Regions from separate parts of the Pannonibacter tanglangensis genome, predicted to be linked through region 4. Evidence: predicted binding sites of a transcription regulator. Region 4 holds the regulator's gene; each other region holds the start of a gene.
What was found. The regulator PhoB, encoded in region 4, activates phosphate uptake and scavenging genes when phosphate is short. The targets are predictions, from matches to a motif close to TGTCATNNANCTGTCAT.

Region 1 (2,914 bases), 1.4 Mb from region 4:
AGCGGCGTCAGGGTCGCGCCGGTCCAGGCGGCCAGGTCGCCGATGACCGCATCATCCGCATGGACGCGGCATTCGCGGTCGACGAGGGCGAGCAGGATGGTGCGCGGACCGGGTTCGGGCAGATGGCGGATCTCGCCGGGACGGCTCAGCGCCCAGAGGATCGCCTCGAAGGCGGTGTTGTCGCGGATCTCCTCCGCGCCGCGCAAGGGCGCGGTGATGAGGGCGTGGGAACTGGGGGGCAGGGCACCCATGAGCGGGTCTCCGTGAGGAAGAGGGATCAGAAGGTTTCCATGTCGACGCGGGTGGCCTCGACGGCGCGCAGGCGCGCCCGGTCGCGGTCGGCATTGGCCGCCTCCAGGCCGGTCACGAAGGCGTCGAGGACCGTGGGCGTCAGGCCGGCCGCCGCTGCGGCATCGATCAGTGCCATGGCCATGGCCCATTCCAGATCGCGGCCCGTGACCATGCCGTAGCCGGTGGCGTCGTGGTCGGTGAGGCGGACCTCGGCTTCGGCGACGAGCACCTCGCCGAGGTGGAAATCGGTGCCTTTCACCGTGTCGCGGAACGGCAGCATGACCAGGCCGGTGCGGCTGCGCAGGACCTCGACGGCTCCCAGCTGCGGCAGCAGGCCTTCGGCAAAACGCTTCACGCTGTCCGCATCGCCATGGGAGAGCGCGGTGAGAAAGGCGCTGTGGCCGCTGGTGGCCTCATGGGTGGGGGTGGTCTCAGTCATCCTGGTCAGGACTCCGGGGTTCGGCTTCGTCGGGAAGATCAAAGGTGAACTGCACGCGGTCGGCGGCCCAGATGGCCTGGGAGTAGCCGATCGGCCGTCCGGCGAGGGTCGCGTCGGTCTTGGTGACGACCAGCACGGGCTGGTCAGGGTGCTGCTTGAGCAGACGCGCCTCCTCGAGGGTGGGGCGGCGGGCGTAGATGGTGGTGCTCTTGCGCAGGTAGTCGGTGATGCCATGCGCGCGGTAGATGTCGGTGACGGAGCGGCCGGCGCGGCGCTGCTCGGCCATGTCGGGAATGAGGTCGAAGGGATGCCAGGCGACGCCGAGGCTGATCGGCACGCCGTCGGCAAGGCCCCGGCGCATGAGCCGGTGCACCGGCGCGCCCTCGGGCAGCTCCAGCGCCTCCGCCACGCGGCGCGGCGCGGCGATCACGTCATCGGTCACCTGTTCGCCCGCCGGCGTCACGCCCTGGCTCAGGAGGTTCTGGCGGAAGCGGGTGCGGCGGCTGATCTGGTAGTTGATGAGAGGCGCGCTTTCGACGAAGGTGCCGCGGCCCTGTTCGACGCGCAGCTTGCCCTCGACCGCAAGGGCGGCAATGGCGCGGCGAACCGAATGGCGTCCGGCCCCGAATTCGGCGCAAAGCTCCGGCTCGGTCGGCAGTTGCGCGCCCGGTGCCAGCACGCCGGAGAGGATGTCGGCTGCCAGCCGGTCCCGGATCGACTGCCACGTTTCCCGCGCCATCAAGGCCTCCAATTCATTCGAATGACTTGGAGAGGCATAGCGGGTTTAAGTGACAGAGCCGTGACGCGCCGGCCTGAAAACGTGCCGCGCGGCCCGGCAGGGGGCCGCGCGGATGCTTGTGCGGACAGATCGGATCATTCCGGATGACATGATCCTGCCCGGAAGGGTCAGTTCATGCGCAACACCACACGGCCGTCGATCGCGCCCTGGCGCATGCGGTCGAAGATCGCGTTGATGTTGTCGAGGCTGTCTTCCGAGTAGTGCGCCCTGACCTTGCCCTCGGCCGCGAAGGCGAGGCTTTCGGTGAGGTCATTGCGCGTGCCGACGATGGAGCCGCGAATGGTCTTGGCGTTGAGCACCGTGTCGAAGATCGGCAGCGGGAAGTCCCCGGGTGGCAGGCCGACGAGGCTCATGGTGCCGCGCCGGGCCAGCATGCCGAAGCCCTGTGCAAAGGACTTGGTCGAGACGGCCGTGACCAGCACGCCCTCGGCCCCGCCCAGTTTCTGCATCTCGGCAACCGGGTCGGTGGTCAGGGCGTTGATGGTGTGGTCGGCCCCCAGGTTGCGGGCAAGGGCCAGCTTGTCGTCATGGATGTCGACGGCGACCACATGCAGGCCCATGGCCTTGGCATATTGCACGGCCATGTGGCCAAGCCCGCCGATGCCGATGATGGCGACGGTCTCGCCCGGGCGTGTGTCGGTTTCCTTCAGGCCCTTGTAGACGGTCACGCCGGCGCAGAGCACGGGCGCGGCGGGCGCGAACTCGAGCCCGGCCGGCAGATGCCCGACATAGCCGGGGTCAGCCAGCACATACTCGGCAAAGCCGCCGTTGACGCTGTAGCCGGTGTTCTGCTGCTCGTTGCAGAGGGTTTCCCAGCCGCCGACGCAGTGCTTGCAGTGGCCGCAGGCGGAGTGCAGCCAGGGCATGCCGACCCGGTCGCCTTCCTTGATGCCCTTCACGCCGGCCCCGACCTCGCAGACGATGCCGACGCCTTCGTGGCCGGGAATGAAGGGGGGATTGGGTTTCACCGGCCAGTCGCCGTCGGCGGCGTGAAGGTCGGTGTGGCAGACGCCGCTGGCCATCACCTTGACGACGATCTTGCCGGGGAGGGCGACGGGACGGGCGACCTCGCAGACATCAAGCGGGGCGCCGAAGGCCCGCACGACGGCGGCCTTCATGGTCGCCGGATTGGGTGTCGCTGACATTTTGTCTTTCTTCCTTGGATTGAGGAAAGAGCGTGTCCTTTGGCCCTGGTGTGTGGCCGGAACCGGACAACCGGGACGTTAAAGACGCAAGTCTTGCGCGGCCTTGCGCCAGATCAAAGCCGGCAGCACCTCCGTAGTCTTGCGAGGTCTGGAGAGGGCGGTGCAAACCGCCTTGCCAAGCTTGACACCCGCCGGCACAGCAAGGACCATGGCCGACGACAAGTCATTGCAGTCAGGGAG
Region 2 (2,914 bases), 520 kb from region 4:
GTCGTCGTGCGGTCCGTCGACTTCAGGCTCGAAATGGCGATGGTCGTATTGGGCGCGACCAGCACGGTCTCCCCGGCGCGGGCCAGCACCGCCTTGGCACCCCCGCGCGTGGCCAGCGTCACGCCGCGCGGCAAAGGCATGCCCGGCCGCGCCGCCACCGGCGCAGCCCCGGGGGCCAGCAGGTAGACCTTGCCGCTGGTCCGCTGGATGATCCAGTCGGACGCCTGCGCAATGCCGGGGACGGTCAGGAGCGGAAGTGCCAGGCAGAGAGCCAGACACAGGGCTCGGCCGCGGCTGCGGACACGGTGCCCCCCTCTGGGCCTGCCCTCATCAGGACGAAACGGCGCGACGCCCTCGGAAGGATCCGCTGGAGTAGCTTGTGCCCACATTGTTCCCAGTCCCGACATGATACTTTTCGGAACGATTGGAACATCCTGACCTTAACCCGAGCTGAATCGGGATTGTAAATTTTCAGCAACCGGATAGAGGCGCAACTTCCTCTGCGTCCGTTTCCGAGGCTTCACGACACCGGCAGCATGAGGCGCGCCTCGACGGCGCGCAATACATCCGGCTCGTCGATGTTCATCTGCTGGACACCGCAGCTGAGGGCCCGCTCGAACACGGCCTCCTCCGCGCCGGCATAGAAGAGCTGGGTCACGAGACCGGCCGCATGGGCCTGGGCCACGCGCTCCGGTGTGACGTTGGTCTCGTTGAACTCGAGGATATGCGCGCCGGCGGCAACGGCCCGCTCGACGGAGCCCGTGTGCTGGAACAGCACCATGCGGCGCAGGTCCGGGACCCGCGCCCGCATCTGGGCCCGGATGCCCTCGTCGAAGGAGAAGGACCAGGCCCGGTCCAGCATCCCGCGCGCCGCCAGCATGTCGCGCACCCGCGCCGGATCGGCCGCCTTGATCTCGGCATAGGTTCCGATGCGGCCCTTGCAGGCATCGAGGAAAACGGACAGGCGGGGAATGCGTTCGCCGGCAAAGGCAGCGCCAAACCAGCTGCCGGCATCGAGGCCGTCGAGCTCGGCCGAGGTCATGTCGGCCACGCGGCCGCGCCCGTCCGTCGTCCGGTCCACCGTCTCGTCATGAATGACATAGAGGATGCCGTCGCGGCTGGTGCGGATGTCGAACTCGATCACATCGGCGCCGGCGGCAAGGGCGGCCTCCAGGGCGGCGAGCGTGTTTTCGGGCGCCTGTCGGGACAAGCCCCGATGGCAGATCAGTATGGCCTTCGTCACATGCGTGTCCTCTTGTGCCCGCAGCCGACCGACGTCCCGAGGGCCGACTGCGGCCGCGCCCCAGCCCGTTCTTCCTGCCTGACCCGCTTGATGGATTGATGACAGGGCGGACGTTGCGCCCGGAAATCGATTGTGCGCCGCAACAGGTCCGGCTCACAAAGCCGCGATCCCGGCGTGATCGCCGGTCACGGAGCCCCCGGCCCCATGCCGCGCCAGCTACGCAATTTCACAAGGATTTCCGCGCTGTTGTACGCTGAATAGTAATCAGTGCCCCAAATGACGCTGCTACGTCGTTCAATCCGAGTGAACAGTTCGTCAAATTGTGCCTTGCGCGAAATCAGCTACATGTTGAAGCGCAGGCATTCGCAATGCCATCCCGTTCTTCCCGTCCGGAGACCTGACATGACCCGTTTCGCTGTTTCTGCTCTCGCGCTCGCGCTGTTCGCCACCCCGGTCCTCGCGGACCCGGTTGCCTACGAGTTCGACAAGAGCCACTCCAACCTGTCCTTCACCTATGACCATCTCGGCTTCTCCACCACCGACGGCCGCTTCGGCGGCTGGGAGGCCAAGCTCCTCGTCGATGCCGACAAGCCGGAGAATTCCTCCATCGAGCTGACCATCGACACCACCACGCTCGACACCTTCTTTGCCGACCGTGACACCCACCTGAAGAGCGCCGACTTCTTCGATGTCGCCAAGTTCCCGCAGGCCACCTTCAAGAGCACCAAGGTCACCAAGACCGGCGAGAAGGAGCTGGAGATCGTCGGCGACCTGACCATCAAGGGCATCACCAAGCCGGCGACCCTGCAGGTGACCGTGACGGCCATGGGCGAGCATCCGATGGCCAAGAAGCCGGCGATCGGCTTTGCCGGCAAGACCACGATCAAGCGCTCCGACTACGGCATGAACATGTATGTTCCCTATGTCGGGGATGAGGTGACCATCACCCTGCATGCCGAAACCCTCGCCGCGGCCCAGTAAGGGCCGCCGCGCGAACCCGGGCCGGACGCCGCACCCCGCGCGTCCGGCCCCCATCGGGAGAGCCGCCATGCTGCGCAACAGTTCCTCCGGCTACGGCTGGGTCGCGATTGCCTTCCACTGGACGATGGCGCTGATGATCATCGCCATGCTCGCCCTCGGGATGTACATGCACCGCCTGCCGCTGACCGATCCGGGCACCTTTGCCCTGTTCCAGCTGCACAAGTCGATCGGCTTCGTGATCCTGGGCCTCGCGATCTTCCGCCTCATCTGGCGCTTCGCCAACCCGAGCCCGGCGCTTCCGTCCGCCATGCCGGCCTGGGAAAAGGCGGCCGCCCATCTCGGCCACATCGGCCTCTATGCGCTGATCTTCGCCATTCCCCTCACCGGCTGGCTGATGGTCTCCGCATCCCCCTGGAACATCCCGACGCTGCTGTTCGGCGCCGTCAACGTGCCGCATCTTCCGGTTCCGGCGGCGCTCGGCACCAAGGCGGAGGCCGAGACCCTGTTCAAGGACCTGCATGAACTCTTTGCCTGGCTGCTGATCCTGCTGCTGGTCGCCCATGTGGGCGCGGCGCTGAAGCATCACTTCCTGGCCCGCGACGGCGTCCTGGTGCGGATGCTGCGCCCCGCCTCCCGCACCGGCGCGCAAGACCGGCCCGATGCCGGCCAGCGCGTCTGACCGCCCCATCT
Region 3 (2,914 bases), 710 kb from region 4:
TACCTGGCGCGCTCCGCCCCGGCGCGGGCAATGGCCGGCGCCCGGCTCGATCTGGTCTATGACGCAAGGAGCGGGGAGAAGCTCGACCTCTACGGCACGCGGGCAGGGGAGCTGCGCCCGCTGGTCCTGTTCATCCATGGCGGCTACTGGCGTGCCCTGTCCAAGGACCACTCGGCCTTCATGGCGCCCATGCTCGCCGACCTCGGCATTGCCTCGGCCGCGCCGGACTACACCCTCGCCCCTGGCGCAAGCCTCACGGAAATCACCCGGCAGATGCGGTCCGCGCTCGCCTTTCTCTGGCGCGAGGCCGACAGCCTCGGCATCGACCGCCGGCGGATCGTCGTTACCGGCAGCTCGGCCGGCGGACATCTTGCCGGCACGCTGATGATGACGGGCTGGCAGCAGGAGTTCGGCCTGCCCGGCCAGGTGCTGAAGGGCGCGCTGCCGCTCAGCGGCCTGTTCGAGCTTGCCCCCGTCGCCGGCAGCCATGTGCAGGACTGGATGCAGCTGACCCCGGCCGAGATCGAGAGCCTCAGCCCGCTGCGCCGCACGGCCGGGGCCCCGCAGGCGGTGATCGCGGTCGCCGAACACGAGACGGCGGGATTTCACCGTCAGACCCGGGCCTATGCCGAGGCGCTCGGCAGACCTGAGCTCCTCGTCCGGAACCGCAACCATTTCGACATTGTCTTCGATCTCTGCGACCCGGCGACGGATGTCGGTCGCGCCCTGCTGGCGCTGGTCAGCGCCTGAGGCCAAGGCCATGGGATGCCGACACATCGCGCCCTCGACTGGCTGATGCGCGGCAGCGCCTGACCACCGCGCAAGGCGTGAGCGGCATCTGCAGCCGGTACCGGGGCCGCGTCACGTGGCCCGGAATCACCTCCCCATCGCGAGCGCTCCGGGTCCGCCAGGATCCGGGGCGCTCGGCGTTTCAAGGTGCCGCGTCGCCGGCCGCGCCCGCCGTTCGCCCGTCTTTCGCCCGCCTTTCGCCCGCCCTTCGTCCGCCCTTGGTCCTTTTGGCACGCACTTCGCCCGCATCTGGCCCCCGTCGGACAGCCGCCGCGCGCTGCCGGGTGCCCCCGAGAACTGCACTGCGCGAAAAAAGTCAGGCGGCTCACATCCGGCATCCATAGACAGTGCCTCTGGATGCCATAGCTGCCGTGAATATGTCAGTTACATGACATCGTTTGGCTAGGTGCCGGCATCATCTCATGTTTTTCGGCGACAGACTGTAATCATTCTGTAACATTCGACGTCCTGGAAAAAGGTCCTTCCGCAGGATGCACTTGCACTGTCATCAAAACTTCATTTCAAATTTTCAACCGGCCAGTAACTCGTCATCCGATTGTTACAAAACCATGGCTCTTGTCGCCCCATAACGAGATCAACAAACGGGGCGTCCGGTGATCACCTTTGAAGGCGTAACCAAGCAGTTCGGCTCGCGCACGGCCGTCAACAACGTCACCTTTTCGATCGACAAGCCGCAGATGGTCGGCATCATCGGCCGCTCCGGCGCCGGGAAGTCGACGCTCCTGCGCATGATCAACCGGCTCACGCCGGCCACCTCGGGCCGCATCGTCATCGAGGGCCGCGACGTGCTTGCGCTGTCCGGTACGGCGCAGCGCCGCTGGCAGCGCGACTGCGCCATGATCTTCCAGCAGTTCAACCTGGTGCCGCGTCTTGATGTGCTCACCAACGTGCTGCTCGGCCGCCTCAACATGCACGGCACGCTGCCGTCCATGTTCAAGCTCTTCACCCGTGAGGAGCGGGCTCAGGCCCTCGTGAACCTTGACCGTCTGGGCATTGCCGAGACGGCGCTGCAGCGTGCGGAAAACCTGTCCGGTGGCCAGCAGCAGCGCGTGGCGATTGCCCGCGCCCTGACGCAGCAGCCGCGCATGCTGCTTGCCGACGAGCCGATTGCCTCGCTCGACCCGATGAACGCCCAGGTCGTCATGGATGCCCTGAAGCGCATCAATGTCGAGGACGGCCTCACCGTCATCTGCAACCTGCACACGCTCGACACCGCCCGCAACTACTGCGACCGCGTCATCGGCATGCGCGATGGCCGCATCGTGTTCGACGGCGGTCCGAACGAGCTGACCACGGCCGCTGCCCGCGAGATCTACGGGGCGGGCGAGAACTTCGACGAGGCCTCGACCTCGACCTCCCTGGCTGGCGGCCGCGTGGCTGCGCCGGAGATTGCCGCTTCCGCCGGTGCGATGACGCCGGTGGCGACGGCAGCGGTGTGATCCCGCTGCCCTTCAATTGTCATCCATCGTCTGCATCCTCGGAGTACAGGACATGACCTTTCTGTCGAAAATCGCTTCCGCTGCCGCGGTGAGCCTCGTTGCCCTGACCGCCACCCAGGCCGTCGCGGCCGAGCCGATCAAGGAATTCCGCATCGGCCTGCTCGGCGGCGAAAACGAAGCCGACCGCCTGCGCTCGAACGAGTGCCTCGTCAAGCGCTTTGAAAAGCTGCTCGGCGTGCCGGTCAAGCTGTTCCCGGCTGCTGACTACGCCGGCACCATGGAAGGCCTGAAGGGCGGCAACCTCGACTACGCCGAACTGGGCGCCTCCGCCTATGCCGGCATCCAGATCGACGCCCCGGGCACCGTCGAGCCGGTCGTGACGACCGAGCAGATCGACGGTTCCACCGGCTATGTCTCCGTCATGCTGGTCAAGGCCGACAGCCCCTACGAGAAGGTCGCCGACCTGAAGGGCAAGAAGCTCGGCTACGCTGACCCGAACTCGACCTCTGGCTACCTGGTTCCGGTCGTCGCCCTTGCCAAGGAAGGCTTCAAGGACACCGAGTTCTTCGGGTCCACCACCTTCGCTGGCGGCCATGAGCAGTCCGTTCTCGCCGTCGTCAACGGCGACGTCGACGCTGGCGTGACCTGGGCTTCGGGCGTTGGCA
Region 4 (2,914 bases):
ACCCGATTGCCACGGCCAAGGTCGAGGAACTGATCGACGAGCTGCGCGCCAACTACACGATCGTGATCGTGACCCACTCCATGCAGCAGGCCGCCCGCGTGTCCCAGCGCACCGCCTTCTTCCACCTCGGCAATCTCGTCGAGGAAGGCGCGACGCAGGACATCTTCACCAACCCGCAGGACAAGCGTACGCAGGACTACATCACCGGTCGCTTCGGTTAAGGTCCAGTTGTTTCCAACGCGAGAAGGATTTGAACATGTCCGAGCATACCGTCAGTTCCTACGATGAAGAACTGCGCGAGCTGGCTGGCCGTGTGGCCGAGATGGGTGGCCTCGCCGAGGCGCTGGTCAACGACGCCGTGACCGCCCTGCTGTCGCAGGATCTGGAAAAGGCCCACAAGACCATCCTGCAGGACGCGCGTCTCGACGAGCTGCAGCAGGAGATCGAGGCGAAGTTCATCCGCATCGTCGCCCTGCGCCAGCCGATGGGCCAGGACCTGCGCGAGATCATGGCCGCCGGTCGCATCGCCAACGACCTGGAGCGGGTCGGCGATCTTGCCAAGAACATCGCCAAGCGCGTCATTGCCATCGACGGCGACCTCAACTCCAAGAAGGCCGCCTTCGGCGTGGAGCACATGTCCGAACTGGCGCTGAGCCAGCTCAAGGCCGTGCTTGACGCCTACACCAGCCACGACGCTGCGGCAGCCCAGGCCGTGCGCGAGCGTGACGACGAGGTGGATGCGATCTACACCTCGCTGTTCCGCGAGCTGCTGACCTACATGATGGAAGACCCGCGCAAGATCACCCAGTGCGCGCATCTGCTGTTCTGCGCCAAGAACATCGAGCGCATCGGTGACCATGCCACCAACATCGCCGAGAACGTCTACTTCATGGTGACGGGCAAGCAGCTGCTGGAGGCTCGCCGCAAGATCGATGAAACCGGCCTCGCCGACATCGAGAACGCCTGACGCGGTCACCCGCGTCCGATTGCTGGAGCGTATGAATGCCTAAGGTTCTCATCGTTGAAGACGAAGAGCCGCTGAGCCTGTTGTTGCGCTACAATCTGGAAGCAGAAGGCTATTCCGTGGAGGCCTGCGCCCGCGGCGATGAAGCGGAAATCCGGCTGCGCGAGAGCCAGCCGGACCTCCTCTTGCTGGACTGGATGCTGCCGGGCCTGTCGGGCATCGAGCTGTGCCGGCGCCTTCGGGCGCGGGCAGAGACCGAGCGCCTGCCGGTGATCATGCTGACGGCCCGGGGCGAGGAAGCCGAGCGCATCCGCGGGCTCGCCACCGGTGCCGACGACTATGTCGTCAAGCCGTTCTCGATCCCCGAGCTGATGGCGCGCGTGCGCGCCATCCTGCGGCGGGCCCGGCCCGAGGTCGTGTCGACGATGCTGCGCTCCGGCGACATCGAGCTTGACCGCGAGACCCACCGCGTCCGCCGCAACGGCAAGGAAATCCATCTCGGACCGACCGAGTTCCGCCTGCTGGAGTTCCTGATGACCTCGCCCGGCCGCGTGTTCTCGCGCGAGCAGCTGCTCGACGGCGTCTGGGGGCATGACGTCTATGTGGACGAGCGGACGGTCGACGTGCATGTCGGTCGCCTGCGCAAGGCGATCAACCGCGGCAAGGTGAAGGATCCGATCCGCACCGTCCGCGGCGCCGGATACGCCTTCAACGACCAGTTTGCGGTCGCCGGCTGACGCTGCGTCTTGTCATCGACTGGCGAAACATCGCCGCTGAGCCCGCCTCCGGTGGGCTCAGGCTGCTGACAAACCCTGTATCGTCATCCCGGACGAGAGCGAAGCGGAGATCCGGGAGCGGAGAGCCTGGGTCTCTCCCGGGTTCGCTGATTGAAATATGGAGGCCTCGCCCCTCCGGTCCCGGCTCGGCGCTGCGCTTGGCCGGGATGACTTCGGAGAGGGCGAGCTTTGTCATCACATCAAGCCCAGCCCGCTTCTGGCGGGCTTTTTTGTTGCCAGTTGTCTCGCCTGACGTCGGGCCGCTTGGGCGCATCCCGAGCGTAAAAGCAAAAGCCCGCCGGGCGGAGGCGCGGCGGGCTTCGGGTTGGGTGGGGCGACCACGGACTGGTTGGCCACCCCGAAACGGTCGGCAGCTGGCGCTCAGGCGCGGGCCAGCTGCTTCTTGTCCTTGTCGCGGCGACGGTCATTCACCGGCTGATAGGCGATGCGGCAGTGATGCGCGCAATAGGGCACGCCCGGATCGGAGTGCCGGCCGCAGAAGTAGAAATCCTGCGAGCTCGGGTCGCCGATCGGCCACTTGCAGGTGCGCTCCGTCAGCGTGAGGATGGTCGCCCGTTCCGTCATCGGCACGATCTCGGCAACCGGCGCGGCTTCGGGTGCCACCTCGACGGCGACGTCCTCGACCGGGTCCATCTTCAGCGCCGTCGCCCCGCGGCTCTGCGCCGCAGGGGCCTGGGCCGGACGCGGCGTTGCGGCCGGCGTCTGGGGCGTCGGCGTGCGTGCCCGCCGCGGCTTGGCCGCCGGGGCCACCGCCTTGGCGCGACCGGACAGCCCAAGGCGATGCACCTTGCCGATCACCGCATTGCGCGTGATCCCGCCGAGCTCGGCGGCGATCTGGCTCGCGCTCAGCCCGTCAGTCCAGAGCTTCTTCAGGAGCTCCACGCGTTCGTCAGTCCAGCTCATCCGTCACACCCCGTCGTTGCCGGCCGCAGATCCGAATTGAAGGCAGTAACCAAGTGTTAAGGCACGCGTGTTCCACGCCCCTCTTGGCATATCCAGTATGATTTGGTGATCTACAGCACGAGATGTCGTATCCGACAGGCAGGACAGTACAATGGCGGCCAAATCCGAGGCAAGGATACGGACAACATGAACCGGGGACGAAACGACTTTTCCCCAGATTACGCCGCGGTTGCCGCGGGCTTGCTGAGTG

Region 1: the regulator PhoB is predicted to act here: its motif matches at 1,519-1,535, upstream of phnF (phosphonate metabolism transcriptional regulator PhnF).
Region 2: the regulator PhoB is predicted to act here: its motif matches at 1,331-1,347, upstream of GWI72_RS08840 (glycerophosphodiester phosphodiesterase family protein).
Region 3: the regulator PhoB is predicted to act here: its motif matches at 1,167-1,183, upstream of phnC (phosphonate ABC transporter ATP-binding protein).

The regions. Positions count from the first base shown of each region.
Region 1 is NZ_JAABLQ010000001.1:1,123,758-1,126,671, forward strand. It holds gene phnH (phosphonate C-P lyase system protein PhnH) at 1-251, opposite strand, end outside; gene phnG (phosphonate C-P lyase system protein PhnG) at 278-730, opposite strand; gene phnF (phosphonate metabolism transcriptional regulator PhnF) at 723-1,469, opposite strand; gene GWI72_RS05245 (zinc-dependent alcohol dehydrogenase) at 1,637-2,674, opposite strand.
Region 2 is NZ_JAABLQ010000001.1:1,992,760-1,995,673, forward strand. It holds gene GWI72_RS08835 (FecR domain-containing protein) at 1-140, opposite strand, end outside; gene GWI72_RS08840 (glycerophosphodiester phosphodiesterase family protein) at 521-1,243, opposite strand; gene GWI72_RS08845 (YceI family protein) at 1,646-2,224, shown strand; gene GWI72_RS08850 (cytochrome b) at 2,292-2,903, shown strand.
Region 3 is NZ_JAABLQ010000001.1:1,801,075-1,803,988, reverse strand. It holds gene GWI72_RS08065 (alpha/beta hydrolase) at 1-750, shown strand, start outside; gene phnC (phosphonate ABC transporter ATP-binding protein) at 1,404-2,249, shown strand; gene phnD (phosphonate ABC transporter substrate-binding protein) at 2,302-2,914, shown strand, end outside.
Region 4 is NZ_JAABLQ010000001.1:2,512,383-2,515,296, reverse strand. It holds gene pstB (phosphate ABC transporter ATP-binding protein PstB) at 1-221, shown strand, start outside; gene phoU (phosphate signaling complex protein PhoU) at 257-967, shown strand; gene phoB (phosphate regulon transcriptional regulator PhoB) at 1,003-1,701, shown strand; gene GWI72_RS11165 (GcrA family cell cycle regulator) at 2,122-2,664, opposite strand.